DNA from 3 places in the Mesobacillus sp. ABV4_180 genome. Region 2 is predicted to be linked to each of the others. Evidence: riboswitches for the same ligand, from Rfam matches in the RefSeq annotation. Region 2 holds a riboswitch; each other region holds the start of a gene.
The links. A riboswitch is a leader RNA that binds a small molecule or an ion and turns the genes downstream of it on or off. The one in region 2 is predicted to bind cyclic di-GMP.
Positions count from the first base shown of each region.

Region 1: it holds a riboswitch for cyclic di-GMP, as region 2 does, so the genes downstream of both, ACXAEA_RS04945 (LPXTG cell wall anchor domain-containing protein) here and ACXAEA_RS19670 (anti-repressor SinI family protein) in region 2, are expected to answer to the same signal.
Region 3: it holds a riboswitch for cyclic di-GMP, as region 2 does, so the genes downstream of both, ACXAEA_RS05310 (hypothetical protein) here and ACXAEA_RS19670 (anti-repressor SinI family protein) in region 2, are expected to answer to the same signal.

Region 1 is NZ_JBSWTJ010000001.1:998,453-1,008,884, reverse strand. Features, by position in the region: gene ACXAEA_RS04965 (potassium channel family protein) at 1-660, shown strand, start outside; gene ACXAEA_RS04960 (YugN-like family protein) at 654-1,061, opposite strand; gene ACXAEA_RS04955 (glucose-6-phosphate isomerase) at 1,873-3,222, opposite strand; gene ACXAEA_RS04950 (class D sortase) at 3,408-4,064, opposite strand; gene ACXAEA_RS04945 (LPXTG cell wall anchor domain-containing protein) at 4,121-5,365, opposite strand; cyclic di-GMP riboswitch class I at 5,515-5,605, opposite strand; gene ACXAEA_RS04940 (iron-containing alcohol dehydrogenase) at 5,866-7,029, opposite strand; gene ACXAEA_RS04935 (DUF378 domain-containing protein) at 7,223-7,456, shown strand; gene ACXAEA_RS04930 (ornithine--oxo-acid transaminase) at 7,497-8,690, opposite strand; gene yugI (S1 domain-containing post-transcriptional regulator GSP13) at 8,857-9,252, opposite strand; gene ACXAEA_RS04920 (hypothetical protein) at 9,374-10,432, opposite strand, start outside.
Region 2 is NZ_JBSWTJ010000001.1:3,846,316-3,856,747, forward strand. Features, by position in the region: gene ACXAEA_RS19620 (alanine/glycine:cation symporter family protein) at 1-553, shown strand, start outside; gene ACXAEA_RS19625 (DUF1128 domain-containing protein) at 649-873, shown strand; gene ACXAEA_RS19630 (hypothetical protein) at 1,000-1,308, shown strand; gene gnd (phosphogluconate dehydrogenase (NAD(+)-dependent, decarboxylating)) at 1,542-2,441, opposite strand; gene ACXAEA_RS19640 (MurR/RpiR family transcriptional regulator) at 2,571-3,431, opposite strand; gene map (type I methionyl aminopeptidase) at 3,558-4,307, opposite strand; gene ACXAEA_RS19650 (type 1 glutamine amidotransferase domain-containing protein) at 4,455-4,973, opposite strand; gene ACXAEA_RS19655 (late competence development ComFB family protein) at 5,176-5,451, shown strand; gene treR (trehalose operon repressor) at 5,511-6,236, opposite strand; gene ACXAEA_RS19665 (helix-turn-helix domain-containing protein) at 6,484-6,804, shown strand; gene ACXAEA_RS19670 (anti-repressor SinI family protein) at 6,925-7,053, opposite strand; cyclic di-GMP riboswitch class I at 7,082-7,167, opposite strand; gene ACXAEA_RS19675 (pseudouridine-5'-phosphate glycosidase) at 7,869-8,795, opposite strand; gene ACXAEA_RS19680 (carbohydrate kinase) at 8,808-9,905, opposite strand; gene ACXAEA_RS19685 (nitrous oxide reductase accessory protein NosL) at 10,167-10,432, shown strand, end outside.
Region 3 is NZ_JBSWTJ010000001.1:1,070,156-1,080,587, reverse strand. Features, by position in the region: gene ACXAEA_RS05340 (phosphoribosyl-ATP pyrophosphohydrolase) at 1-1, opposite strand, end outside; gene ACXAEA_RS05335 (LysR substrate-binding domain-containing protein) at 208-1,089, shown strand; gene ACXAEA_RS05330 (beta-ketoacyl-ACP reductase) at 1,252-1,977, shown strand; gene ACXAEA_RS05325 (acyl CoA:acetate/3-ketoacid CoA transferase) at 2,023-3,618, shown strand; gene ACXAEA_RS05320 (GntP family permease) at 3,657-5,099, shown strand; gene ACXAEA_RS05315 (acetyl-CoA C-acetyltransferase) at 5,166-6,350, shown strand; gene ACXAEA_RS05310 (hypothetical protein) at 6,404-6,628, opposite strand; cyclic di-GMP riboswitch class I at 6,911-6,994, opposite strand; gene ACXAEA_RS05305 (hypothetical protein) at 7,233-7,577, shown strand; gene nadE (ammonia-dependent NAD(+) synthetase) at 7,645-8,466, opposite strand; gene ACXAEA_RS05295 (lactonase family protein) at 8,889-9,950, shown strand; gene ACXAEA_RS05290 (Gfo/Idh/MocA family protein) at 9,991-10,432, opposite strand, start outside.

The DNA of each region.
Region 1 (10,432 bases), 2.8 Mb from region 2:
GACAGCCATATTATTATCATTGGCTGGAATGAGAGGTCTCGGTCGATTATCCGATCTCTTTCAGAAACTGGTCAACCAATTATTTTAATCGATGAATCACTTGGAGCAAATCCATTACAAAATGATAAATTGCATTTTATCAGAGGGAGAGCGAACAGGGATGATGTATTGCTGAAGGCAAAGATTCAGTCTGCAAAGAAAGTCATCATAACATCTGATCAAAACCTGGATGAACTCCAGGCCGATATGAACACGATTTTGACATTGCTTGCAATTAAGGGACTGAATCCGGGAATTCGTTGTATCGCTGAAATCCTCACAAGCGAACAGGTTAATAATGCACGAAGGGCCGGAGCTGATGAATTGATCCTGACGAATGCATTGACAAGCGCTGTATTCCTGAACAGCATTCCTTCCTCAGATTTCGTCAATCCGCTCCTTGATTTGTTGGGGAATTTTGATGGGAAGCATTTGTCGTACATTTCGGTTGGACCTGAATTGATTGATAAACAGTTTCACGAGGTGAGTGAGTTTTTACGAAGGGAACGCAATATTACATTAATTGGTGTAAAAAAAGGGGATGACATCATCGTCAACCCCATTAACAATATCAAAATTGATTTCGATGACCAGCTTCTGGCCATAACTAACGGTCAATGATTCAGAAGTGAAGACTCTACTTCACGGACGAGCGATTTCCCAACCTCTATATATTTTTCAGGAAAACTGGCATCCTTGTCCACCGGCTCCTGGAATTGATTGAAGGAAGCACTGGCGTTCCCGATGTTCGCATGGTCATCGATGCCCCGCTGATATTTATGCGAGAGCAAAAACGGACGCTGCAATTGGACCGTGCAGCCCCTGGAGTCCAGCTGCCCGTCGATTGATTTAAAAGGAATACGTAAAAATTGATAGCCCACCTCATCATCAATTTTATAATCAAATGCACCATGATCGTAATCCCAATTGCCGCCGATGGTGTATCCTAAAGGTTTAAGCATTTGTTCCAATTTAAAAAGGTCAAAATGTTTACCCTCAAGCTCAGATTTTATCTCAATCAATGGTCGTTCCGCCTTTCCATACGTTTTAGCTTAGTTTTAACCAAAACGGTGGATTTAATGAGCGGGGTTCATGTGAAGGATGCGGGAAAAGCTGTCTGGTCACTGAATGACGGACAAATTCGATTCACTTCTCGCCATTTCTGTCCGTCATGAGCTTGATGACGGACACTTTCGGGTTTCTTTTCGCCATTTCTGTCCGTCATGGGCTTGATGACGGACAGTTTCGGCTTACTTTTCACCATTTTTGTCCGTCATGGGCTTGAGGAAGGACACTTTCGTCTCGCTTTTCTCCAATTTTGTCCGTCATGGGCTAGATGACGGACAAATTCGATTCACTTCTCGCCATTACTGTCCGTCATGGGTTTGATGAAGGACACTTTCGGCTTACTTTTCTCCATTTCTGTCCGTCATGGGCTTGATGACGGACAGTTTCATCTTGCTTCTCTCCATTTCTGTCCGTCATGGGCTTAATGACGGACACTTTCGGCTCGCTTTTCGCCATATCTGTCCGTCATGGGCTTTATGACGGACACTTTCGGCTGGCTTTTCTCCATTTTTGTCCGTCATGGGTTAGATGACGGACAAATTCGATTCACTTCTCGCCATTTCTGTCCGTCATGAGCTTGATGACGGACACTTTCATCTCGCTTTTCTCGATTTCTGTCCGTCATGAGTTTGATGACAGACACTTTCGTTTCGCTTTTCGCCATATCTGTCCGTCATACACGCAGTGACGTCCAGGGCCATCTGATTTTCCTCATTATATGAAAAAGGAGTACCCGCTCGAATGGGTACTCCTTTTGACTATTATTTATTTAAGTCGCTTTTCCAGTTCTGCTTTCTTTTCCTCGAATCCTGGTTTTCCAAGCAGAGCGAACATGTTCACTTTGTATGCTTCAACGCCTGGCTGGTCGAATGGGTTTACGCCGAGCAGGTAGCCGCTCATCGCGCATGCTTTTTCAAAGAAGTATACAAGGTAGCCGAATGTGTACTCATCCAACTGAGGAATTGTCACGACAAGGTTCGGGACGCCTCCATCAGTATGAGCCAGCATTGTTCCTTCGAATGCCTTGTTGTTTACGAAATCAACTGTCTTGCCAGCAAGATAGTTCAAGCCGTCAAGATCATTGGCAGCTTCTTCGATCACCATTTCATGGCGAGGCTTTTCGACCTTGATGATCGTTTCGAACAGATCACGGCGTCCTTCCTGGACATATTGTCCAAGTGAATGCAGATCAGTCGAGAAGTTCGCAGAAGAAGGATAAATTCCCTTCTGGTCTTTTCCTTCACTTTCGCCGAACAACTGCTTCCACCATTCAGAGAAGTACTGAAGGGATGGCTCATAGTTGATCAGCATTTCGATTGTTTTACCTTTATTGTAAAGCGCGTTACGGACAGCAGCATATTGGTAGGCAACGTTTTCTTCCAGCTCAGAATTGCTGAAGTCTTCCCTTGCCTGTGCCGCTCCCTTCATCATTGCTTCAATATCAGAACCGCTTACCGCGATTGGGAGCAATCCTACTGCTGTTAGAACAGAGTAACGCCCGCCAACATCATCAGGAATCACGAATGATTCAAAGCCTTCTTCGTCAGCAAGAGTTTTCAGTGCACCGCGTGCTTTGTCAGTTGTTGCGTAGATGCGTTGGCGTGCCTCTTCCACTCCGTACTTCTCTTCAAGAAGTTTGCGGAAAATGCGGAATGCGATCGCTGGTTCAGTCGTTGTACCTGACTTGGAAATGACATTGATGGAAAAGTCTTTTCCTTCTAAAAGATCCATTACATCCGTCATATAACTAGAGCTGATGTTGTTCCCGATAAAGATGATTTGTGGAGTCTTGCGCTTCTCTTTCGGAAGAGCGTTGTAGAAGCTGTGCTGCAGGAATTCCAGTGCAGCGCGTGCTCCCAGGTAAGAACCGCCGATTCCAACCACTAGCAGCACATCAGAATCGCTTTTAATTTTCTCAGCTGATTTCTGGATACGTGCGAATTCTTCTTTATCATAGTCCACTGGCAGGTCGATCCAACCTAAAAAGTCGCTGCCTGCTCCCGTTTTTTCGTGCAATGAATGATGGGCTACTTTTACAAAATCCCTTAAGTATGTAACTTCGTGTTCACCAAAAAAGCTTAACGCCTTTGAGTAATCAAAACGAACATGTGTCATGTCTGATCCTCCATTTAATTGTATTCTCTATCACTTTAACGAAAGCTCAACCAAGAATCAAGAATCACACTGTAGTGTAAGCGTGACCAATTGTGAAATATTTTCTAAACTTAATGACTACGTTATTTTTTTCCTCGAAAATGATTTTTAAACCCTAAAAAGAGTCCGAATACACAGGACTCTTTTTAGGGCAGCTTGGCTTTGACAATTAATCGGTGCGTAGCTGTATCAATCGGTGTGCAAGTGATTAGTGTCAGGACTTTTTCATCGTCACTTCCATTGAGTACGGAAAGGTCATCTGGTTCGACCACCAGGGTTTCATACACTTCATATTGATATGTCTGATTTTTATCTTTTACGGTCACGATATCTCCTATGCGGATTTCATTTAGTCGGTTGAACATCTGGCCAAACGCCCTGCTGCGATGGGCTGCGATTGCACTGTTGCCGGGCATTCCCGGATTCGCAGTGCCTTCCAGCAGTCCCGAACCTTTATCCAAATTGGACATTGAAGCTCCATACAGAATCGGAAGTTTTAAGTCTATTTTATCGATTTGGATCACACCCACCATACCCGGGGGCAGTGTTTGAATATTTTCTTGGACAGCTTGCTGTTTTCCATCCTCATCAGACAAGCTTTCCGGTTCAATTGTGTCAGCGTGGGTTTTCATACTAAAAACTTCTTCCAGTTCACTTAAACTCTCAGCAGGTTTCACTTTAGATTCTTCCCACTGATCAATCATTTCCTTCTGGTTATTAGAGGTATAGAGATCTTTTATTGAAGGATAAAAAAAGATCGAAAAGCCTGTTAGAATCAAAATTAATGACAATGTTTTTTTCACGTTATCACCCCTTACATAATGAAAGAGGGGAATCTCTTCCCCTCCATTTTGTCTGTTTAATTCTTCAGTGGATTCTTGAACCTAAGTAAAACTCCTCCTGCAGCAATCAGGAAACCTAGTACATAGAACATCATCCTGCTGCTCTCTCCTGTCTGAGGAAGTTCCCCACTTGCCCAATCCTGTTGATTCGATGTACCACCAGAATCAGAATGATTCACTGGAACCGCTGTAGAAACATCCTCATCGTCTTCTGCCTCAATCGTTTCATTCTGCAGGGTCCATTTCATTTCGAGAGTCAGCACACCCCCTGCAATTTCAATCGTACTCTCTTGAAATTGCGTTAGCTGGATGAACTTGATTACGCTATTGCTTGTAATTTCGATTCCCCGAATAGCATCCAGTTCAATATCTTCCGGTAGACTCAGACTAAAGACGTTATTGGCTCTCTCGAAACCAAGCCTCTTTCCGTTCATCATTATCAATGTCATATTATCAATCTTTTCATGATTTTCATTCACCATGACATTAATTGTTGAAAATGCTGATAAGGTTTGGGCTGGTTCCTCTGGATCTGCTGCAGGGAGTTCGCAATTTTCGAGCCAGTAATTAACGGAGCCTTCTGCTTCCACTCCTTCTCGTACTTCATCGACTGGAATGACAAGCTCTTCCCCTGATGTAAAAACAAGTTTAAAAGCGGCGATATCATCCTTCACGAACTCTCCATCATCGAACATTTTGAATAACGGGGAACTCCCTGGGTTCGTCATTTCATGCCATTCGCTATTCACCAGGACAAATCCTGATTCGACTGGTGCCATACACTTATCTATATGAAGGTGAATTTGGGTGCTTTTGTTTGCATCCTTGCTTGCTGGAGGTGCAGGTGTTGAATCATTTTCTCCTTCTTCTGTTGAAGGAGCATTCTCATTTCCCTCATCTTCCACTGGATTATTATCTTCATTCCCTGGGTTTTCATCTTCTTTTGGCTCATTGGAAAATTGCTGGTTGGTTTCTTCATCTGCTTGCTCAGCATCTCCACTATCCTCATTAGTTGAAGAATTGCTTTCCTTCGATGGCTCAGCTTCATTTTTATTAGTGAATGCTTTAACGGCTGGCTGTGCCTTGTCCTTTTCAGGATCTTGCGGCGATTTTTCAGCTTGTTTGCCATTTTGATCCTTTTCTGCTTTTTGACTGTTAATATTCTGCTGTGCCTTGTTTTCCTCAGCAAACGTCCCTGAGCCTGGTAATGTAATCATAAACACGAGCAAAAATGCGAGAATCATGGAGAAAAGCTTGTACATTTTCAATTTCCTGCCTCTTTTCTTGTTAAAAATTTGAGCACACTAAATAAACTGAATATTCAGTCATTTAAAAATAAATGCACCCCTCCCTACATTTCAATTGAACTGTTATCATCGGACATAAAAGCCACAGGAATGAGTTCTGTTTCAATGGTGGCTGGAAGATCGTAGCTGGATTTTTGCAGCCTTAGACTCCTGGCTTTGCGTCACTGCTTTTCAACAGGTTTGCTTTTTACATGAAGGATGAAGGATGAAAGTTAATTATGTAAATTATTCCTCAGGCTCCATTGTCTTACATTTAGTGACTTACCACAGTTAGCCCAGCACTTAAACATTTAGACCTATAAAATAAATTGGTAATTTTTTCTCTAATTTCATTTTTCCACCGAAATATATGATTATTTAAGTGATAATTGAATATGTAACTTACTTTTGCAGAGAGAGTTTTGTCATGCTATATAGACAAAGGACCCAGGAAATATCCTGGGTCCTTTCAGTTTTTATAAAGACATGCGATAGATTTCAAGCACATCATCGCGTTTCAATTTAGCAAAATTGCCGAACTCTCCATTGACCATTGCCTTGTCAGCCATGATTTCCAGCTTGCTGTCATCAATATCGTAATCGGCAAGTCGTGATGGTGCATCAATGCTGTTCCAGAATTCCCGAAGTTTTTCGATGCCTTCCAATCCAGCTTCTTCATCAGTCTTCCCATCGGGATTCACACCGAAGACTCTGACAGCTATTTTCTTGAAACGTTCTGGTTTTACCTTGAGGTTATGCTTCATCCAGTTAGGGAACAGGATTGCCAGTCCGCCGCCATGGGGAATATCGTACACGGCTGATACGGCGTGTTCGATATTGTGAGTTGCCCAGTCTCCACGGTACCCCATGTTAAGGATTCCATTCAATGCCATCGTTCCTGCATAAAGGATGGTTGCACGGTATTCGTAATTTTCAAGGTCCTCTAACAGTTTTGGAGCTGTTTCCATCACTGTCAGCAGCAAGGATTCGCACATTCGGTCCTGGAATTCCGTATTCTCTGTCAAATGGTAGTAATGCTCGAGAACATGGGACATCATGTCGACAATCCCATAAATCGTTTGGTCTTTTGGAACTGTGAATGTATTTACAGGATCCAATATAGAGAATTTCGGGAATGTTACCGGGCTGCCCCAGCCGTATTTTTCATTCGTTTCCCAATTGGTGATGACGGAACCTGCATTCATTTCCGAACCTGTCGCTGCCAGTGTAAGTACGGTTCCGAAAGGAAGTGCTTCTGTTGCGAAGGCTTTCTTTGTGACAAGGTCCCAGGCATCTCCGTCATATTTTGCTCCAGCTGCGATCGCTTTTGTACAGTCGATGACACTGCCGCCGCCCACTGCCAGCAAAAATTCAATTCCTTCTTCTTTGCAAATTTTCACGCCTTTATGAACAGTCGACAGGCGGGGATTCGGCTCAACACCCGGAAGCTCGAATACCTCCGCATCTATTTCTTTTAAGTTGGTCATAACAGCATCATAAAGCCCGTTGCGCTTAATGCTGCCGCCCCCATATACAAGAAGAACCTTTTTCCCATACTGAGGGACTTCATTCTTCAATTCTGCAAGCTGGCCTTTGCCAAAAATCAGCTTAGTTGGATTATGAAACGTAAAGTTATCCATTTAAATCACCTTCCTCTAAGGGTAATTATGTTCTTTTTTAAAAGGCAATGCAAAAAATTACACTTCTTAATCTTCTCCAATGTGCTCTAAAATGTTACAGGTTTTTATTATGGGGAAAAATAGAATGAATAATTTTTTCGCAGCTGAATCACCCTATATACGAACCAAGTTAATTTTAAGGGAGGAAAGGTCCATGAGCGGTATTCAACGAATAGCATTGGTTCTAACAATTATCGGAGCCATCAACTGGGGCTTAGTCGGATTCTTCCAATTTGATCTTGTCGCAGCAATTTTCGGTGGCCAGGATTCTGCATTGGCCAGGATCGTCTACGGTCTTGTTGGACTTGCTGGTTTAATAAACCTTGGTCTTCTTTTCGCACCAAGTGAAAGAGAAGAAAGAGCTGCTGAACCACGGGCAACTCGTTAACAGAATGAAAAAATCCGCCTGGAATGGCGGATTTTTTTTGTTATGATAATACCTTTTGGATTCGTTCAATCGCCCAGTCCAAATCTTCCTGGCTGATGACAAGCGGAGGAGCGAAACGGATGACAGTGTCATGTGTTTCTTTGCATAGTAGTCCTTCTTCTTTCAGATCTTCACAATACTTGCGGGCAGGTTCTGTCAGTTCAACCCCAATAAACAATCCGCGGCCGCGAATATCCTTGATGATTGGGTTGTCGATTTCACGTAGCTTGCTGATGAAATATTCTCCAAGTTCAAGAGAACGATCAGCTAACTTTTCGTCAATCAATACGTCAAGGGAGGCAATTGAAACGGCACAGGCCATTGGATTTCCTCCAAAGGTAGAACCGTGGGAACCAGGGTTGAAGACGCCGAGTACATCATTGTCTGCTACGACACATGAAATCGGGAATACCCCGCCCCCAAGCGCTTTGCCAAGGATGTACATATCAGGCTCGATTCCTTCCCATTCGCAAGCGAACATTTTACCTGACCGCGCTAATCCTGCCTGGATCTCATCGGCGATAAAAAGAACATTGTTTTCTTTACATAGATTATGTGCAGCTTTCATGAAGCCTTCAGGCGGGATGACAATCCCAGCTTCACCCTGGATCGGTTCGATCAAGAAAGCAGCAGTATTAGGAGTGATGGCTTCCTTCAATGCTTCTAAATCACCGTATGGAATCAACTTGATTCCTGGCAGCATTGGTCCAAAGCCTCGCTTGTATTCTGCTTCTGAAGAAAGTGACACCGCCGTCATTGTACGGCCGTGAAAATTGCCGATGCATGCGATGATTTCAGCCTGATCCTCTGCTACCCCTTTTACATCATATGCCCAGCGACGAGCGGCTTTCACAGCCGTTTCCACTGCTTCTGCACCCGTATTCATTGGCAGTGCCATCTCTTTATTTGTCAATTTGCAAATTTTTTCGTACCATGGTCCGAGCTGGTCATTGTGGAATGCTCTTGAAGTAAGCGTCACGCGATCAGCCTGGTCCTTAAGCGCCTGGATGACCTTCGGATGGCGGTGCCCCTGGTTGACTGCAGAATACGCACTCAGCATGTCCATGTATTTATTTCCTTCAGGATCTTCTACCCAAACTCCTTCTGCCTTTGAAATAACAATTGGCAGTGGATGATAATTATTCGCACCATACTTTTCAGTTTGTTCAATCAGAGAATTCGTTTTTGTGGTCATGATACTTCCTCCGTTCCAATGAAAAAATCGGTTAGACATTCATATTGTAACCTGTAAGCTCTTTCATTTTAACCCCCTTGAGAAAGAAAAACCTGATTTATCTGCTTTTTCAAAAAGCACTCCTGATTGAGCCATAAAAAAAAACCGGATTTCTCCGGTTTTTTCATTACTTCTTAGCCATATCAGACTGGTCGATCCACTCTTGAAGCTTATCCTTCAATGTGTTAAAACCTTGTGCTGAATCATCCTGGTATTGGACAACTGCAGCTGGACGCTTGTTGCGTGGCTTCTTTGGTGCGCGTTGTACTTGTTCTGGTGCTTCTTCAGTAGCACGGATTGACAAGCCAATTTTTCCAGCAGCTTCATCAATTGACAAAACTTTCACTTTCACTTCATCGCCAACTGTAAGATGCTCGTTGATGTCCTTAACATAACCGTGTGTAATTTCGGAAATGTGAACTAGACCTTGTGTATTTTCATCTAATGCTACGAAAGCGCCATATGGCTGAATTCCTGTTACTTTTCCTGTTAAAACGCTGCCTACTTCGATTTTCTCTGACATGGAAACACTCCTAAATATTGTTTTATTTTATCCCATTAATACGCAATTAAAAATTATATCATATATTATAGTTTTAATCAAAAGGAATAAGATAATTCTTATTTAGGCTTCCATATTTAAACTATTGCAGCGGCATAAACCTTACTTTCCATATTCCCTTTTCCTGGACCATCTGGAATACCAATGAATCCTGGCCAGAGAAATGCAATTCTATCCCAGATATTTTTTCAGGCTCGTTGTCAGGATGGTAAAGTGTCGCATATTCATACCCTTTTAGTAGATCGCCAAGGTCAAAGCCTGCTTCCTGCTGTTCTTTTATATATTGCTTCTCAGAAGGCTTTGCATCGTCCTGGCTGTACAATGCATACTTTGTTCCAAAATCTTTTTGGCTGTCCGCTTGGAAGTACAGCTGCATAATTTCAAACGGACCATAGCTTTTTAGGATATTTGCATTCTTTTTAGCCGCAAATTCTTTGTAGGCTGACTGCAGTTCATCAGACAGCATGTGAATGCTCTGTGTGAACCCTTCCTCAGGTTTATTCAGTCCAGATGTAATGTGCAAGTATTTAGGATAGATTCCATCCACTTCAATTTCTACAATTTCCTTGAAATCCGTTTTTTCCAGCTGCTGATAGTATATTCTCAACGCTGCACCTGTATCGGTATTTGGATAATTGTTCATTACATGCTGATATGCCTTTTTAACATCTTCTTTTAGTACATTATTTTCATCAAAGATCGGATTTGATGGAGAGCCTAGAATAAATAGCATATATAGTGATTGGGCATCATTTGTTATCCATTGCGATACCTTATAATCGCGGACAATGTTGCTCTGCTTCTCAAGATTGACCAGAAGTTCACCCAAATTTTGATAGGACATTACAATCCCTTGCTGATTTTGGACTTTGTTGCTTCTCAACTTTAAATAGATGCGATAATCTTCATTATTGCTTTCCTTTAAACGATCCGCTACACCATTGAAATCAATATAAGGAACGATACTGCCTTCCTCTTCACGGAAAGCATAACCATTCTCCACGGCAGCTGCCGCCAATTTTCTCAAACCTTCATTCGAGAAGTCTTTTCCTCCTGCATTTAGTTTTCCGATGACAGATGATAGGCTTCCCTTTTCAATCGCCTGTTCCAAATCCCATTCATAAAGAACCATTGATTGAAA
Region 2 (10,432 bases):
ATTCTCCAATGAAGCCGGCCTTGGTTCTGCTCCGATCGCTGCGGCTGCGGCCAAGACGGATCTTCCAGGACGGCAGGCACTTGTGTCAATGACCCAGGTATTCATCGATACACTCATCATCTGTTCAATCACAGGAATCACGATTGTCATGGGAGGCTTGTATACAGGAGATGTAACTGCAGCAGAACTGACTTCTGCAACCTTTGCCAAATTCCTTGGCAATTCCGGTTCCATCATCGTTGCTGTTGGACTGCTGTTCTTCGCCTCATCGACGATCATTGGCTGGTCCTATTACGGAGAGAAATGCTTCTCCTATCTTTTCAGCAAGAAAGTCGTGATTTATTACCGGATCGCTTATGTCATTGCCGTATTCATCGGGGCGATTTCCCAGCTGGAGATTGTATGGGGCATTTCTGATGTCATGAACGGATTGATGGCATTCCCTAACCTGATCGGCCTGCTTGGCTTATCCGGTGTGGTTGTGGTTGAAACAAGAAAGATCCTGAATGCAATCAAGGAAGAGAAAATCGAGGCGAAAAGATTAAGTGCGTAAGATACCTCCGGCGTCTGTCAGGCGCCGGATTTCTAATTGACTTTTTTTTGTGAACGTGGAAAGATGTTGGTACAACCATTGAGAGGATGAACGGATTGGACTTAACTAAAAACAGCCCCGAAAATGTTGAATTCATGATTGAAAAAATCAAAGAGAAATTGAATGTCATGAACTTTGGCGCCATTAAATCGACTCATTTTGACGGCGAAATGTATGAAGAGCTGAAGGAAATCTATGAAATGATCATGCGAAAAAACAACTTCAGCCCAAATGAAATGCAGGCAATTGCTGAAGAACTTGGCAACTTGCGCAAACAATAATTGGCTGCAGGCACTGGACAAGTGCCTGTTTTTTTTGTGCTGAGAAAAATGTCAAAACTTTTTAGTTTCCACTGTGCATATATTGTTATACGATAGTGTTACTACTTTTTAAGGGAGTGAGGGACCGTGAGAAAGCTGACATTTTCTGTGCTTAGCCTGTTACTCCTGATTTCAATCAGCCACGGAACTCTTCCTTCGGAGAAAACTAAGGACATCAAGACGAAAGCTTTCATTTCTATGGATCAAGTGCACGAAGATCTCCCCGGTCCCGGTAAAGAAGATAAAAAACTTCATTTTATCATGCCCGTGCTTATCCTTCTTGTTTTATCCAGATTTTTTCTTATTAAAGAGTACAAGAATAACTGGGTCACTGCATTAATTGCCTTTCTTACAGCAGTCTTTTTCCAGTCGAATTATGTGATCAAACCTCTTTGATTTAAAGCAATAAAAATCAAGGAGGAGTGTATATGTGGTTTCGATTCCTGATGATTGGATTCTTTTCCCTGACAGCTGTAAGCTTTATTTTTTATCAGGGTGTGGAATTTTACAACGCGTTCATGGATTTCTTTAAGCAAAATAAATAAGAAAACGAAACGGTCCTCAAGCTATGAGAACCGTTTTTTGTTCTAAAAAAAGCTCTCCTCATGTTGAGGAGAGCCTGAACCTTACTATTCTTTTCTTTCAACAGCATGGCCGCCGAATTCGTTTCTTAACGCAGCTACGACTTTTCCTGTAAAAGTATCGTCCTCAAGTGAACGATAGCGCATCATCAATGACAGCGCGATGACTGGTGCTGCTGTCTGCAAGTCAAGTGCGGTTTCTACTGTCCATTTTCCTTCGCCTGATGAATGCATTACACCTTTGATGCTTTCAAGCTTTGGCTCTTTGGAGAATGCATTTTCCATCAGTTCCATCAGCCAGCTGCGGATGACAGAGCCGTGGTTCCAGACGCGTGATACTTCTTTGTAATCGTAATCGAACGGGCTCTTCTCAAGGATTTCAAAGCCCTCAGCAATTGCCTGCATCATTCCGTATTCGATTCCATTGTGGACCATCTTCAGGAAGTGGCCGCTTCCAACTTTTCCTGTGTACAGGTAGCCATTTTCGATAGAGATGTCTTTGAAAATTGGTTCAACATGCGCGAACATTTCAGCATCGCCGCCGATCATTGTGCAAGCACCGTTGCGAGCGCCTTCCATTCCGCCGCTTGTTCCAACGTCCATGAAGTGGATGCCTGCAGCGGAAAGTTTTTCAGCACGTCTAAGCGTATCCTTATAGTTGGAGTTGCCGCCATCGATCAAGAGGTCGCCTTCTTCCAGGTATGGCGTGAACTTCTCGATCACCTGGTCGATCAATTCGCCGGCAGGAATCATCAGCCAGATTACGCGAGGTTTCGGCAGCATGTCCACCATCGTTTTGTAATCAGCAGCGATCTCAGCACCTTCTGCTTTAATTTTTTCCATTGCTTCTGTATTGATATCATTAGCCACCACTTCATGGCCATTTTCCATTAAATTCAGTACTAAATTATAGCCCATTTTACCAAGGCCAACCATTCCTAGTTTCACTTTGATGCACTCCTTTTTCGTCATGGCTTTGCCGGTTCGTTCTCATTTCCCGCAGAGCCTTCATTTTAATTTGATAGTATCAAATAATTTTTCATTTGTATATGTAAAACAAGAAAATAATTTTCACACCTAATATCTTTTTATCGAAATTGCTTCCCTGATTTTTTGCAAATTCTCTAAAGTCTGTTCCTGCCTCCGCACTGATACCGCAACATGCAGCACATCAATCAGGCTCAGCTGCACCAGTCTTGAAGCAAGTGCCTCCGAACGGAAAAGGGTTTCTCGTGAAGTCGTATATAATACGTAGTCCGCTTCCCTTGATAGAGGGGATTTATAATGGCTTGTGATCGCGATTGTCGCTGCCCCGTTAGCTTTTGCAATCCGAAGCGCTTCTATGACATCTTTATTGCTGCCGCTGTGTGAAATCCCGATTGCTGCCTGTCCGGGACCGAGCAGCGCAGCTGAAATGATTTGCTGGTGGCCGTCGCTATGAGCATTGCTGTTGATGCCTGTCCGCAAAAATTTATGATAGGCGTCGAGCGCGATTGCCGATGAGCCCCCAGATCCGTAAAAATCAATCCTGGTCGCCTTGCTGAGGACATCCACTATGTCTCCAAGCACTTTTTTATCCAGGAGGTTGAGTGTACCCTTCATCGCTTCGATATGTCCTGAGAATACTTTTTCCGCCAGTGTGAATACTTCATCTTCTTCCCGGATTTCTTCATGGATATTCTTGATCGGTTCTACCACTTCGCTCGCAAGCGCAATTTTGAATGCTTGATAGCCGCGGAATCCGAGTCGTTTGCAGAAACGGAAAATCGTCGCTTCTGCGACAGAACTTTGTTCCGAAAACTCGGTGATGGAAAGATGAATGATTTCCTGTGGATTATTCAGAATGTAGTCCGCCACTGACTTCTCTTTCAATGACAGTGAGGAGTAGATTGCTTTTATTTTTACGATCACGTTTTGTCCATTCAGTTCGCCCGCCATTTTGCTGCCCCCTTCTTTTGACTCGTTTATTTTATCAAAAGTTTTCATGATTATTTTCCTATGATGAAAATTATTTTCACATACCGTAAAAAAATCGAGCCAAACTGAGTTCAGCCCGATAAATTTTTAATTCTGTTCCGTTAAAATAACAGGACCATCCTTTGTGATCGCAATCGTGTGCTCATACTGGGCAGACAACTTTCCGTCCACGGTCCTTGCTGTCCAGCCATTTTGATCCATCTTCGTTTTCCATTCGCCGACATTGACCATCGGTTCGATCGTGAAGACCATGCCTTCCTTGATCCTTGGCCCTCTTCCTGGCAGGCCATAATGAGGTACATCCGGTTTCTCATGAATCACCGAGCCAATACCATGACCGATGAATTCACGTACAACCGAAAATCCTTCAGCTTCAACATAAGACTGGATTGCATGACCGATGTCACCGATCCGGTTGCCCGGTACAGAAGCAGCAATCCCGCGGTATAATGCCTCTTTTGTCACATTGAGCAGCTTTTGAGTCTCGCCGTTGACCTTGCCAACAGCATAGCTCCATGCTGAATCTGCAAGTGCACCGTTAAGGTTTACGACCATATCTATTGTGACAATATCTCCTTCATTAAGTGTTTCTTTCCGCGGAAAGCCATGGCAAACCTCATCATTGATGCTTGCGCACGTCGCATACTGATATTTTCGGTAGCCTTTTTGTTCAGGAGTTGCGCCATACTTTTTCAAATACGCCTCGACAAACTGGTCAATTTCCCAGGTCGTCACCCCTGGCTTGATCATCTTGCGGAGCTCTCTATGGACAGAAGCAAGCAATTTTCCGGCTTCCTTCATATTTTCAATTTCCCGTGCCGATTTTAAAACGATCATTCCTTCATCTCCCCGGTTCAAACATCTTCTTCTATATTATCTTATACAATGTTTTTAGCAAAATGAACAGGAATGCATGAAAGTGTAGGAGTAAAATCTGTTCCCAATAAAAAACCCCTTTGCATTTGCAAAAGGGTCTATCATTCACTATTTATTCAACAAATTCAGCGCTTCGCGATTGAACGCCGGGATATCCTTCGGTTCCCTGCTTGTTACGAGCTGGTTGCTGCAGACGATGACTTCTTTGTCCTGATACTTCGCTCCGGCGTATTCCATATCAACGCGAATCGACTTATAGCCTGTTGCGTCCCTGCCTTCGAGCGTTTTGGCAGTCAGCAGCAGCTGCGGTCCGTGGCAGATTGCGAAGACCGGTTTTTTCTCGTCCATAAACGCTTTTGTAAATTGGACGAACCGCTCATCTTCGCGAAGCTGGTCAGGCGAGAAGCCTCCTGGAATGAATAATGCATCGAAGTCTTCAGGCTTCACATTATCGATGCTTTCATCGATTTTTACCTCGGCTTTTTCCTGCTTTCCTTTAACTGTTTTTCCTTTTTCTTTTTCAATCGTCATCACTTCATGACCGGCTTCAGTAAAAGCACGTGATGGTTCAAGATACTCGGCATCTTCAAACAGATTTGTAATTAAACAAGCAACTTTTTTACTCATAGATACAACATCTCCTTTGAAAAATTCTCCACTATTAAGATTCCCTGTCCTATACTTGTAAAACATTTATAGGCAGTTCCATTTTTTAGTATAATTACACACCAAAAGACCTATCTTAAAACGAATGTAAAAAAAACATTTTATATTTCAGACATTCAACTATAATTTAAGATAGGACATCAATAGGGAGAGAAGGGGCACCATGAACTTTAGCTATGTCAATGTAATGGAAGAAGTGGTTTCCACTCTTGTTAATGTGTTGATGATGAGCCCGGATTATCAGACGTTCTGCAATTGCCAGAAGTGCAGGAATGATATCATTGCCATCAGCCTGAACACACTTCCAAGCCACTATGTCACTACTGAAGATGGACGCAAAATGGTGTTTGAGCAGCTAAACACCCAGGAGAACAGGACGTGGATCAATAAAAGGATCATCAGTTCCATCCATCTTGTCGGTAAGTATCCGAAGCATTAATCCATAATAAAAGCTGCCAATTTGAAATGTTCTTTCAAACTTGGCAGCTTATTTTTTTATTAGAGTGACTGCGTATCCATCCGCCTTGCAAAGTCGACAAACCGGAACTTATCTGGCCGGTGCCTTGACTCTGTATATTGGAAAAGTGTTGCATCATCATAATAAATATGATTTTTCACAATGACAATCGCGTGAAAGCCCTCCATATCGAGAAGTTCCCTATCTTCTGCACTTGGCTCCTCCACCGTGAATTCCTTCTTTGCGAAGCTGATCTTCTTTCCTAGCTTCTTTTCAATATACTCAAATATGGAGTTTTCACAGTTCCTCCTGGACAGCCCTGGCACATGAGTCTCAACGAGAAAATCTTTATCCAATATGACTCTTTCACCGTCAATCTGACGGACTCTTTTAACTTTCCAAACCTTTTCAGTTTCCGCAATATTCAGCTCCCTGGAAATGTCACCACCAGCAAGCTGGAGAGTGAATTCCTCGACCGTCGTTTCAGCCTTCCCACCAATATTCTCAGCGAGCTCCTTGAAGCTGACCAGACCAGAAATCGGAAACTGATGTCTTTTCAAATCCAGGACCAATGAACCCTTGCCGCGAATTTTTTGAATAAAGCCATTCTGTGCCAGCAAGTTCAGCGCTTTCCGAATGGTTTCCCTTGAGGTCTGGTAGCGTTCTGCGAACTCATTCTCCGAAGGCAAAATCGTCTTAGGCGGAAAATGGCCCTCCTGAATCTGTTTTGCGATTTCTTCATAAATCACCAAATACTTCTTCTGCATTTCAATCACCCGTACCTTGTTTGATTGCTACCATTTTACCTTTTTTTCAGCGGTTTGGATACTCACACAGGTTTTTTAAAACTAAAGAAAACTTTCCCAAATGCTTTTTTCTAAAAAAACAGACGTATACTAAACTATTTCTCCGTTATATAAGGTATAATGTGTTCGATTAGTTGTTCTTTATATGGAACTGCAAAGTTTATTTTGATATAATGAAAATAATAAAAAATAAGGTGTGTGAATGTCTGTGATTGGTGAACGCGTAAAGAAGCTGCGACAGGAAAAGAGAATGTCGCTGTCTGAACTGGCAGAACAAGCGGGAGTCGCGAAATCTTATTTAAGTTCTTTGGAGCGTAATCTTCAAACGAATCCATCAATCCAATTTTTGGAGAAAATAGCTGCAGTACTGAATATACCAGTGGATCACTTAATCAATGAACAGCCAGATAAAGAAAATATGGATTCTGATTGGGTTAACCTAGTAAAGGAAGCAATGGACTCAGGTATTACAAAAGATCAGTTCCGCGAGTTTTTAGAATTCAATAAATGGAGACTCCACAATAAGTAAATGATTAATGGACAGCTAGCTGTCCTTTTTCATTTTTATAAACAAAATAAAAAGCACCTCCTGAAGAGCTGCTCGATCAAAAAATTGTATTCTATGTAGAGTTTATCGTATCTTACAGACTTACTGTGCGCCAGACTTAGTTAAAAAATCTCGGATTTCTTCCTTGTTTATTCCCATTTCCAATGCTTGTAAAATTAGCTGCATCCATTCTGTGTCAAGTTCTTCGAAAACTACCTGTTCTTTAATCAAGTTCTTCCCCCCAAAATACTATGGTATTCCAGGCAGTCCGGCCATCATAGTACATTGCACCTTAGATCCGTGACTTTGCGTCCTAGTTTTTCAACAAGTTTGCCTTTTACTGTATCTTTTTTCTTATTCCCTGACTCCCAATCTCATTGTATCTGGTTCTTTATCATTATGATGTAACTATTTGTCGGCTAGATAGTAAGGATTTTTTCTTTTTTCTTCCAAACACTTACAAAATTTCAATGAAAAGGCTTATTTTTCTGAAAATTAAAACCATTTATTCATAGATTTTTGTCAGAATATATACCTAATTGTTGAACTCTTTTTAAACCCTTTACCCCCATAAATTTGATGAGGGTTCATTTGATACAGAATTTTTTTTATAAGCATCGTTTTTCCAGCGGGGAAATTTGGCTACTTTCTCAAGACTAATGGCGTTAAAGAACGGATATCTTGTAAGATCATGACCGCAAACAGGGCAAAGCCATTCACCAATATCACTGCTGCTAAACGAGGGACGATTGCATCGATCACAATTTTTTCTGAACACGGTCATTCATCCTCCTTAAAATCCTTTCAAATTCCACCTGTTTCCATTCGAGTATAGTCCATTGGATTCATTTGTGAAAAAGTCCAAAAACAGCTATTTTTTCTTAAAAAAGAACAAAAATCGTTCGTTTTTAAGAATTATCTCCAATTCTCTTACTTTTTCGTTTTTTTTAATGAACGATATCGTTCTTTTTATAGACTGAGTAAATCTCCCATTTACAGATAGTATTAACTTCTTCCAGTATTTAGACCTAAAAAAAGAACCAGCCTCAAAGGCTGATTCTCTGTTTGGCAAGAGCTGTTGCGATCTTTGCTCCGACCTTGGCATTATTTTTGACAAGCGCGATATTCGCGACAAGACTTTTTCCTTCGGTCAATTCTTTTACTTTTCCTAGCAGAAATGGGGTGACCTGCTTCCCTCCAATTTGTTGTGCTTTGGCTTCGTCCAGTGCTTTTTCAATTACTTCAGCTATTAAACTCTCATCCAGAGCATCTTCTTCAGGAATCGGATTCGCCACGACAATTCCTCCATCTAGACCCAACTGCCATTTCGTTCTGATCATTTCTGCTACAGACTCTGCTGTATCAAGGCGGAAGTTTACATTATATGGGCTCGTCCGGGTATAAAAAGCTGGGAGCGAATCTGTGCCAAAGCCTACAACGGGAACTCCATGAGTTTCCAGGTATTCAAGGGTCAAGCCTAAATCGAGAATTGATTTTGCACCAGCACATACAACGGCTACATTCGTCCTGGCAAGCTCCTGCAGGTCTGCCGAAATGTCCATCGTCGTTTCAGCTTCGCGATGGACCCCGCCAATTCCTCCGGTGACAAATACCTCGATGCCTGCCAAATCTGCGCAAATCATCGTTGCTGCCACCGTTGTCGCTCCATTTTTACTTGTGGATAACAAATACGGGAGATCGCGCCTGCTCGCCTTCTCCACATTCTTGCTTTGGCCAAGGTATTCCAGTTCTTCATCTGAGAGGCCAATCTTTATTTTCCCATCCAGGATGGCAATGGTTGCGGGCGCTGCTCCATGGTCCCGGATCATCCTTTCCACTTCCCTTGCTGTGTGGACGTTCTGTGGATAAGGCATTCCATGTGATATAATCGTAGATTCGAGGGCAACGATCGGTTTGCCAGCTGCCCTTGCTTCTATAACTTCCTGTGAGTATTCAAGCCATTTTTCCAGCATGCAGTACCTCGCTTATTTAAAATTTTGTTTATACGTTTCCAGCAATTGCTTATTGTTCAGGATTGGATTCACTGTTTCAATTGTTTGCAATGTCAGAATCGAACATGCCATTCCGATTTTGCAGGCATCCTCTGTCTGGATTCCATTCAAGTGGGCATAGATGATTCCTGCCACAAGGGAATCCCCTGCCCCGGTCACATCGATGACGGATATGGCTGGCGGAATCAGGACTCCAGCTTCACCTTTTGCCGTGAAATATACAAGGCCTTTATCTCCCCGGCTGATGACCACCCTTTCTGCACCTTTATGGATGATTATTTCGGCAGCTTTAAAAAAGTCCCCTTCATTTTCAATCGTGATGCCAGAAATGGCTTCAGCTTCATCCTTGTTGGCAATCAGCCACGTCACCCCCAATAAGTCGTGCGGCAATTTCTTCGCTTTTGGTGAAGAAACTGGAGTGATGCAGAGCTGGATATTTTCTTTCCGGCAGCGTACTATTATTCTTTCTAGAACTTCAGCTGGAAAATTAGAATCAAGCATAATAAGTTCAGAAGATGCGAAATAGCCCCATTTGCGGTCGATGAAATCCGGAGTGATAGAATCATAGATTGACATCTCTGCCAATGCTACGCTCATTTCCCCTTGGTAGTCCAAAACTGCCGTATACACTCCTGTCGACTGGCCCTGAAGCGTTTCTGAGGGAGTCACATCCGCAAAAGCTTTGGTATATTCCATCAACCAGTGGCCCTCATGGTCATCGCCAACAATGGTCAGAACACTTACATCGCTTCCGAGCCTGCCCAGATTTTCACCGATATTCCTTGCGACACCGCCGCATGACTTGGAGCTTTCTGCCGGGTTGGACGTGCCTGGCTTCAGCTCGTCCTTCGACCAGATTTTCCGGTCGATATTGGCTCCCCCCACGCACAGTACCTGTCTTTTTTTTGGTAAAATGTAGGCCTGTCCAAGGACCTTCCCTTGCTTTATTAGTGATGAAATATAGCCGGCAACTGCTGAACTTGACACATCTGTCTTCGCAGCCAGTTCAATCTGTGAAATGAACGGATTTTTCTTTATTTGTTTAAGGATTAAAGCCTCTTTTTCGTTCATTTTGCGCACCTCGCTATTTCCAAAATCTTGCTTATATCCAAATTTTATACCTTTGTCTGAATATACACAATAATATTAAAAATCCTTTACATTCCTGTGTAGTTTTAAATCATTGTATTTACTGAAGGAATCCATTTCGCCTGTCATTTTGTCACAAAATCGTCAAAAAAATCTTTTGCTTCTCACGCTTTCACCACGATTTTTTCGTAATTTAATCACAACTGCCTGTTAGGATTAAATCGATAAAAGGAGGAGAATTAAGTGAAAAAACGATCAATGATTTTAATGGCATTTTTTTTATTGATAATCCTGTCAGCTTGCGGCGATGAAACTGCTGAAAACAAGAAGGAAACAGATGGCCAGACATCTGCAGCAACAGAAGAAAAACATGACCATGCAGATGGTCCCCATGAACCTGGTGCAGACGATGTTTGTGCCTTCTGCAATATGAAGGTTTATACGGAAACGGACCCAATGGGCGTTTTCACAGCACAAGCGAAATCAAAGGACGGGGATTATGTATTCTT
Region 3 (10,432 bases), 2.8 Mb from region 2:
TGTCAAGTCTCCTTTTGCTGTCCTATTGATAAACATATCCCTAAATTTATGTATTCAAACGCAATTCAGTAGATTCCCATTTATCACGGAAATATTGGTAAAAAAAGATTCCACCATTTGTTCAGATGTTTAACCCCATGCATTATTTTTCAAAGTCATGTTTGTGTTACAATATTCACACTGATGGACAGATGACGGAGGATTGACATGGATACACGACAATTGGCGTATTTTGTTCAGGTTGCGAAAGACAATAGTTTTACGATTGCAGCAAGGAATCTCCACCTATCCCAGCCTGCTTTAAGCAAAATGATCAAAAAACTGGAAGAGGATCTTGGTGTCCAGCTCTTCGACCGGTCTGAACACAAGATGGCTTTGACAGATGCTGGAGAAAGGCTGTTTGACGAAGGACAAAGGCTGCTGCTGGAAATGGATTCGATTACAGAATCGATCCAGGATACGAAGAATCTAAGAACAGGGAATGTCAGTGTTGGAATTCCCCCTGTCATTGGGACAAGCTATTTCCCTCCGCTGATTGCCAATTTCCGGCAAGAATACCCTGGAATCAATCTGTCGATCATTGAAAATGGAGCAGTCACCGTTTATGAAATGGTTGAAAAAGGGTTTGTTGACCTCGGGCTTGTCATTTTGCCAGAGCTTTCTGACCGGATCGAATATATTCCCGTGACGGAGGATCAAGCCGTACTGATTGTTCATAATGACCACCCGCTGGCAAGCAGGGACAAGGTTGTCTTTGAGGATTTAAAGAATGAATCCTTCGCTCTTCTCGATGAGACTTTCCTGCTCCACCACCATGTTATCAAAGCCTGCAAGGAAGCTGGATACGAACCCAATATTTACTTCAAGAGCTCACAATGGGATTTCCTTACTGAGCTGGTTTGCCTCAATCAGGGCATTACGATTCTGCCCCGGCCGATACTTGCAAGGTTCAACAGCAAGAGCATCAAGCAAATCCCGATTGATCATCCCGCTATGAAATGGCGCATCGCGATCATTCTCAAAAAGAATAAGTATATCTCATTTGCGGCAAAGAAATTTATTGAATTTGTAAAAGAACATATAAAATAGAATCCTAAACAGGAGTGCAAGGGGTATACCTTGCACTCTTGTATTTTTCGTACCATAACCAAAAGTTATCACAGATATGATTAATATGTATTTTCATTTATTCCTGCTAACGCTTACATTAAAAAGAGTACTAATTATAGATCATGTAGGGGGCTTACATTTATGAATAGAATGGAAGGCAAAGTTGCTATTGTTACTGGAGGAGCACGAGGTATTGGACGCCAAATTGTGGAAACGCTTGCACAAGAAGGCGCGAAGCTAGTTTATTCTTTAGATATGGGTACTGGTGAATATGAATTACCAAATGTGCGCCACGTGCAGCTCAATGTAACGAAGCGTGACCAAGTTGCGAAATTTGTCGAAGAGGTAAAAAATGAGTTTGGAACAATTGATGTGTTAGTAAACAATGCAGGAATCACTCGTGATGCCTTGATTCAGAAAATGACTGAAGATATGTGGGATGCAGTTATTGATGTTAACTTGAAAGGTGTTTTCAACCTTACACAGGCTGTTGCGCCAATCATGATGGAAAACGGAAAAGGTTCCATTGTCAGCATCTCATCTGTTGTTGGAGTATACGGAAATGTCGGCCAGACGAACTATGCAGCAACTAAAGCCGGTGTAATCGGCATGACTTATACATGGGCGAAGGAGTTCACGCGTAAAGGAGCAGCGGTCCGCTCAAATGCAATCGCTCCAGGCTATGTAGAAACAGAAATGATGGCAACCGTACCTGATAAGGTGCTACAGCCAATCAGGGAAAAAACACCGCTTGGCCGCCTTGGAAAGCCTCAGGAAATCGCAAACGCAGTGCTGTTCCTTGCAAGCGATGAATCCAGCTATGTCAATGGCCACGTCCTTGAGGTAACTGGCGGATTAAGATTATAACCTAACCTTGGACAAAACAAGAATACAGACCATGAGGTGTTAACCATGTCTACTGTAAAAATCATTACATCAAAAGAAGCAGCAAACCTGATCACCGACAATGCCGTTCTCGGCCTGGGCGGATTTATCGGGGTAGGCGTTGCCGAAGAAGTCTATATAGAAGTAGAAAATAGATTCCTTGAAAACCAGTCTCCAAAAAATTTAACCCTGGTTTATGCAGCAGGAAATGGTGATGGTGTGGATCGCGGCATGAATCACTACGCTCACGAAGGGCTTGTAAAAAGAATCATCGGCGGGCATATGGGACTTGCCCCAAAGTTCCAGCCTCTTGTTGTTAATAACATAATTGAAGCGTATAACCTTCCACAGGGTGTCATTTCACAAATGTTCCGTGATGGAGCAGCAGGCAAACCGAGAACGATTACCCATGTCGGACTTGGAACCTTTGTTGATCCTGACCTGGATGGCGGGAAACTGAATGAAGTAACAAAAGAGGAAATCGTTGAAAAAATAAAGTTCGATGACAAATCTTATCTTGCCTATAAAACTCAGAAACTGGATTTTGCTCTATTGAAAGGTTCTGTCGCTGATGAAAACGGTAATATTAGCTTTGAAAAGGAACCGCTCACACTCGAGATTCTTTCAATCGCCATGAACGCCCGCAACAGAGGAGGAAAAGTAATTGTACAGGTAGAAAAACTCGTAAAAAGCGGATCAATCGATCCAAAGCTGGTTGCCATTCCGGGGATTCTTGTTGATTATGTTGTCATTGCCGAAAATGCGGAAAATCACATGCAAACGTTTGGTACCCAGCATAACGAGGATTTTTACCGTGGCGATGTCATTCACAAGCAATCAGATCAAACTTATCCGCTAAACGAGCGCAAGGTTATTGCCCGCCGTGCAGCAATGTTATTGAATGAAGATATAAAAGTACTAAACTATGGAATCGGAGTGCCAGAAATTATTGCGAAAGTCCTTCAGGAAGAAGGTATGAGCGATCAGTTCACGCCAACATTAGAACCTGGTGCAATTGGCGGTACCGCAGCAGGCGGACTGGATTTTGGCTGCTCAATCGGCCCGCAGGCAATCATCGATCAGCCATATATGTTTGATTTTTACGATGGCGGAGGAATTGATGCAGCATTTCTGGGACTGGCTCAATGTGATGCTAAAGGAAATATTAACGTTTCGAAGTTCGGTCCTAAAATTGCTGGATGCGGTGGATTCATCAATATTACCCAAAACGCGAGCCAAATTGCATTTTGTGGAACCTTCACTGCCGGAGGGTTAAAGGTGCAGGCAGCTAACGGAAAGCTTGAAATCCTCCAGGAAGGCAAAGCAAAAAAATTCGTTGAAGACGTTGAACAGATTACCTTCAGCGGCGATGTGGCCAGAGAAAACAAGAAAAAGGTTATTTATATAACTGAACGCGCAGTATTCGAACTCTTGCCAGAAGGATTAACTCTTACAGAAATCGCTCCTGGCGTAAATCTTGAAAAGGAAATATTGTCCCAAATGAATTTCAGGCCTTTGATTGCCAAAGACTTAAAATTAATGGACAGCAGGATTTTCACAAACGAGCCGATGGGTTTAAAAGATTTGAAACCTTCGAGCTTCCGAAAAATAGCAGCAATCTAATCAATCATAACTTTTGTTTTTAGAGAGGAGTTCCCTATATGGAGCTATTCATTATACTTTTAGCGCTTGGATTATTGATGTTCACAGCCTATAAAGGATATTCAGTCATCCTTTTTGCACCAATCGCAGCCCTGCTTGCAGTGCTTCTGACTGACCCAAGCCATGTGCTTCCTTTTTTCAGCAACATCTTCATGGAGAAGATGGTCGGATTCATTAAGAACTACTTCCCTGTATTCTTGCTGGGTGCGATCTTCGGTAAGGTCGTCGAAATGTCCGGGATTGCCGAATCAATCGCCAAATCGATCATAAAATTGGTCGGCGGCACACGCGCAATCCTTGCCATCGTTTTGATGGGCGCTATTTTAACATACAGCGGTGTGAGCTTGTTCGTAGTCGTATTTGCCGTCTATCCTTTTGCTAAAAACTTATTCAGGCAGGCCAACATCCCTAAAAGGCTTATTCCGGGAACAATTGCACTTGGAGCGTTCACTTTCACAATGGATGCACTTCCTGGAACACCACAGATCCAGAACGTTATTCCAACCAGTTTTTTTGGTACAGATATTTACGCGGCACCAGTACTCGGAATCATTGGTGCAATCCTTGTTTTCTCATTAGGTATGCTATATCTTGAAACGCTCAGAAAGAAAGCTGCAAAGCGCGGCGAAGGCTTCTATGGTTTTGATAATGCTGAATCAGCCGCAGCAGCTGAAGCTGATGCTCTTGAGGAAGGCGTTAACAGCATTGATATGACTGCTAAAACCAGCACATTAAGAGCTGTAATGGCTTTTGTACCTTTGGTGCTTGTAGGAGTAGCCAACAAATTCTTCACGGTGAACCTGCCAAAATGGTATCCGAATGGCTTTGATTTTTCTGAAATCGGCCTGGATTCATACGGTACAGTCCAGATGTCCGGAGTTGTCGGAATCTGGTCCGTTGAACTGGCGCTGATCCTTGGTATTCTGGCAACGCTTCTATATGACTGGAAGAAAGTTACCGGCGGCTTCAAAGTTGGCGTCAACACAGCGATTGGCGGTGCTTTGCTTGCATCAATGAACACAGGAGCAGAATACGGTTTCGGCGGAGTCATCTCTTCTCTTCCAGGCTTCTCTGTTGTAAGTAAAGGAATCTCCAGCACATTCACGGATCCGCTTGTCAACGGAGCTGTCACAACGACTACGCTTGCCGGTGTGACCGGTTCGGCTTCAGGCGGAATGGGAATCGCCCTCAGCGCAATGGCTGATACGTATATGAAGGCAATCACTGAATTTAATATCCCGCCAGAAGTTATGCACCGCGTAATCTCAATGGCATCTGGCGGCATGGATACACTCCCTCACAACGGAGCAGTCATCACATTGCTTGCTGTTACCGGGTTGACTCATAAACAATCATATAAAGATATTTTTGCAATCACAATCATTAAAACATTGGCTGTATTCTTCATTATTGCAGTCTACAAGCTAACTGGACTAGTATAATAATAACAACAGCAAAGGGGGAGAATATCCCCCTTTCTTATCTTGATTTCGAAAGGGGCAGTAAAAATGGAAAATACAATTGTTATTGCAAGCGCAGTGAGGACCGCTACTGGAGCATTTGGCGGAGCTTTTTCAAATGTATCAGCAGTGGACTTAGGTGCAGCGGCTATTAAAGCAGCACTGGAAAAAGCGAATGTAAGCTCTGAGGTTGTCGATGAAGTCATCATGGGAAATGTCCTTCAGGCTGGCCTGGGCCAAAACCCGGCACGTCAGGCTGCTATGAGAGCAGGTCTCCCTGAGACATGTCCATCCATGACGATCAACAAGCTATGCGGTTCAGGCTTGAAAGCTGTTCACCTGGCTTATCAGGCAATCGCTGCAGGCGAAGCCGAGATCGTTGTCGCTGGCGGAATGGAAAACATGAGCCAGGCTCCTTACGTTCTTAAAGGTGCCCGTGATGGCTTCAAGATGGGTGACCAAAAGCTTGTTGATACATTGCTTGGCGATGGCCTTGTGTGTGCATTTAATGACTACCATATGGGTATTACCGCTGAAAATCTTGCCGAAAAATATGAAATTTCCCGCAATGAACAGGATGTTTTCGCAGTAAAGAGCCAGAACAGAGCAGAAGCAGCGATTACTTCAGGCCGCTTCAAAGATGAAATCGTCCCTGTCGAAGTGAAGCAGCGAAAAGGAGATCCAATCATTGTCGATCAGGATGAGCATCCTAAATTCGGCAGCACTCTTGAGAAAGCAGGAAAGTTAAGACCTGCATTCAAAAAAGACGGAACGGTTACAGCAGCGAATGCTTCCGGAATCAATGACGGTGCAGCTGCAGTTGTTGTGATGAGCGGCAAAAAAGCAAAAGAACTTGGAGTCACTCCACTTGTAACCATCAAGGCTAATGCTTCAGCAGGGGTTGACCCGTCCATCATGGGAATCGGTCCGGTTGATGCTGTTAAAAAGGCACTGAAAAAAGCAGATATGGAACTAACGGACATCGATTTAGTAGAAGCAAATGAGGCTTTTGCAGCGCAGGCTCTTTCTGTCATGAAGGAACTTGGCATGAGCGAGGAGAACGTCAATGTCAATGGTGGAGCAATTGCGCTTGGCCACCCGATTGGCGCGAGCGGTGCAAGAGTTCTTGTCACGCTGATCCATGAACTGAAGAAGCGTGAACAGAAATACGGCTTGGCAACCCTCTGTATCGGCGGCGGAATGGGTGTAGCAACGATCATCGAAAACGTTTAATTAATAGAGAAAGCCTGTGGTCCGCACCACAGGCTTTCGTATTTTAGCAGATTTCAAATTACATAGTCATCCGTTAGTTTGCTGCAGGCATTTGAAAGATTCTGCAGGCATTCCATCCTTAATCTCTCATCGCAGATAAAATCATTCAGGAGCTCCTCTTCCAGCTTCATCTGTATTTGATGAATTTCTTCCTGGAACCTCTCCCTTTTTTCAACATCTGCCAAATGAAACTCAATTTCCCGCTCAAAATACTCTACCGTCCCAAATAAAACAGTCAATGATTCCTCCACCTTTCGTAATTAGTCCCCAGTATAAAATAGAACAAACCTGCCAAAAGGATTGTTTTTATCTGTTAAGTCAAGTTCCTTAAGTTTTATTTAACCTCACAAAGGCTCTGCAAACGTCAAATCCATTATTTGTTGCAATATTTTGATTTTAGCGCATAAAAGGAATTGACCTCTGACTCAACAATAAAAAAATCCTCCCAAAAGATGGCGGATTTTTTCAGCAAGCGGCAAAAACCAAACCATTTGCCTATCTATTATGGTCATCCGATCTTTTTTGGCAACCCGACGATCATAGCTAAACGCCTTAGACTCGTGGCTTTGCGTCCTTACCTTTCGATAAGTTTGCCTTTTTCAGTTCTAATTAAAATATAAATCTTTGGTCCCTTCTATTCAACAAAATTCGCCATTTTCCAACATAAATGAGTATATTTTCCTATATCCTTATGATTAAGTAATATACAAATACATGAAATAATCATTTTCCAAAGACAGGGAATGTTTCCACAATGTAATATAGCAGCAATCTGAATGTAAAACTCACTTGCTAGAATAGATAGAAGAAGCTTTATTACAGGCGAATGGCAGGAGGATCCGTATGGAACAGCATGTTAAGATATCGCTAGATGACTGGAAAGCAGAAATAGAAGAAGTTCTTAAAGAGATTGATGCGGAATATGAAGAAGTGAAAAATGAGCTGAAGGTCTATACATATAAATTCAACATCACGAAGCAGGTCGTCCAATCGACTGTAAATCCTGATTTAAACAGGAAAATCCGCGAATTGTACCATCAGCCTTTTGAACAGAAATTCAATGAATTAAAAGAGTACATCAAGGAACTGGAAGAGAAAAAACGAGTCTTCCAGATGTTCACCGATAAAATTGATAAAATCACGGAAAAAGAAGAAACACCTACGCTTGCAGTTGCACAACCGGAGTGAATGAACAAAGCCTGTCTGAATCGAAATCAGACAGGCTTTGTTCATTTTTAAAAGCAAGATTTTGATATTATTTTTTCCACCATGAATCAAACATGGATGCAGGTACATGGCGTTTGTGTTCTGACGTTACATATCTGCCTTCAATTTTTGCTGCATCTGCCTCGGCAATTTGCTTTCCTTCCAAGTAATCATCGATGGCTTCATAGCTCACACCAAGTTCGGTCTCGTCTGCCTGGAGCGGTTTATTGTCAAGAAGATCTGCTGTCGGCTCCTTAAGATATAATCTGGCTTCAGCGTTCAGAGCCTTGAGCAGCTCCCTGCCCTGTCTCTTATTCAGGCCGGTCAGCGGAAGCAAGTCGGCTCCCCCATCACCATATTTCGTGAAGAACCCTGTTACTGCTTCTGCAGCATGGTCTGTACCAATTACAAGCAAGCCTTCCTGGCCGGCGATCGCATACTGTGTGATCATCCTCATTCTGGCCTTTGCATTGCCTTTATTAAAATCAGTCATCGCCTCGCCAATCGCATCTTCAAATTGTGTATTGAAGGTGTCGACTGCGGGCTGGATATTAAAGGTGATTGTTTTGTCGGGCTGTATGAATTCAAGTGCAAGCTGTGCGTCCTCTTCATCCTTTTGTACAGCATATGGAAGTCTTACAGCGACGAATTTTGCCTCTTTCCCTTCGGAACGCAGTTCTTCCGCCGCCAGCTGTGCAAGCCTTCCGGCAAGTGTAGAATCCTGGCCGCCGCTGATGCCAAGAACGAAACCTTTCGCTCTTGATGTATGGAAGTATTCTTTCAGAAAGTCGATCCGCTTTCGGATTTCCTCTTGAGGATCAATTTCCGGGCGCACGTTCAGCGCTTCAATTATCTGTTTTTGCAAGCTCATAATAAACCTCCTAAATCTTTAAAAACTATTTATTACGCTGAGTTAAATTAGACTGTTGATTTCCGTTCCAGGCGCTTCGCTTTCCGCGTGGCTGGCGCTGAGCCTCCTCGTCGCAAGCTCCTGCGGGGTCTCACCTGTCCAGCTGATCCCGCAGGAGTCTGCGCGCCTTCCACTCCAATCAACAGGGTTTAAGAAACTATGTTTAAGTCTTAACACAGCCATTTATAAAAGAGCATATCCCTTCCATAGAGTAAAGTCCAGATTTTCGTCAGGAAATCTGACATGCTTGCTATATTGGAAAAACAAATCATTTATTCTTTATTTTTACCCATAAGCCGCTCATTCTTAACATTTTGTCCGCTTCGATTTTTTTGCTAGACTATTACTAGTAATACAAGGAATGCTATATCATATTGGAGGCTTTGCAAATGACAACTCATGAGAAATACTCAGGCTACTTTGGTACATATACTAAGGGCGACAGCGAAGGCATCTATTCCTTTACCCTTGATGCTAAGAACGGTAAAATCATCGACGTTCAGGCAGCTGCCTCGCTCGAAAATCCAACCTATCTGACGATCAGTGAAGATAACCGCTTGCTGTATGCTGTGGCAAAGGAAGGAAGTTCTGGCGGCGTGGCGGGGTTCAGGATTTCTGAATCAGGTGAGCTGTCTCCCATCAATACACAGCTTTCGGAAGGTGCATCACCATGCCATGTCAGCGTGAACAAGGATAACACCTTGCTTTTGTCAGCTAACTATCACAAAGGCTCAGCAGATTCTTATTTGCTTGACCGGGAAAACGGTATGATTGAGGCTGGGCTGTCAAGCGTGGCCCATGAAGGTTCAGGTCCGGATGAACGCCAGGAAAAAGCGCATGCACACTATGCCGGATTCACTCCCGATGAGAAATATGCAGCAGTCATCGACCTCGGCATCGACCAGCTGCTTACCTATTCATTGGATAATGGCCAATTAATAGAGAAGAGTGTGCTGCATATTGCGCCAGGAAGCGGTCCAAGGCATCTCGTTTTCCATCCAAATAACAAAATCGCCTATTTAATGACTGAATTCAGTTCAGAGGTTCTCGTCTTGAAATACCAATCAGATGATGGCCGCTTTGAACAGATTCAGGCGATTTCCACTCTGCCTGAATCCTTCAAGGAAAACAACCAGGGAAGTGCAATCCATATCTCTTCTGATGGAAATTTCGTCTACGCAGCCAATCGCGGACATGACAGCATCGTTATTTTCAAGGTGGATCCTGAAAGCTTTAAGCTGTCATTTGTCGAACACACTTCAACAGAGGGCAACTGGCCAAGGGATTTCGTGCTGGATCCAAGTGAAAAGTTCCTGATTGCCACAAACCAAAATTCCAGCAACGCAGCGCTTTATTCACGTGACACAGAAACAGGCAAATTGACGCTGCTTCAATCAGATGTCAGGGTGCCGGACCCGGTTTGTGTGAAATTTTTAAATTACTAAAAGAAAAGGGAAGGTGCTTTTCAGGCACCTTCCCTCTCTTTTATTTATCACTCGGGAAGCTTACTCCCATTTGCTTTCTTGCTTCATCTAAAATCTTCATCGTGATTCTTGAGTTTTCGAGCGAGTTGTTCATTGATTCCATTTTCCCCTGCTGAATCAATGAGATAAATTCTTCTGCTTCATAAAACATGTTATCAGTAATCTGCTCTCTTGATATGTCTTCTTTCCTGCCGTCTCGATAAAGGATTTCCACTTTTTCAGGCGTACTGATTTTATCGACCCTGATATTCCCGTCTTCGCCATGGATTTCAGATGGAAGTGCAGAGTCGGTAATTTTCGAGAACATGATGACTGCATCCATCTCATCGTATTTCAATAACAGGCTTCCTTCCCCGTCAACCCCGGATTCGAGTACATAGCCGTTCGCCTGAATCGATTTTGGTTCCCCAAACATGACGACAAGCGGATAGATACAATAGATT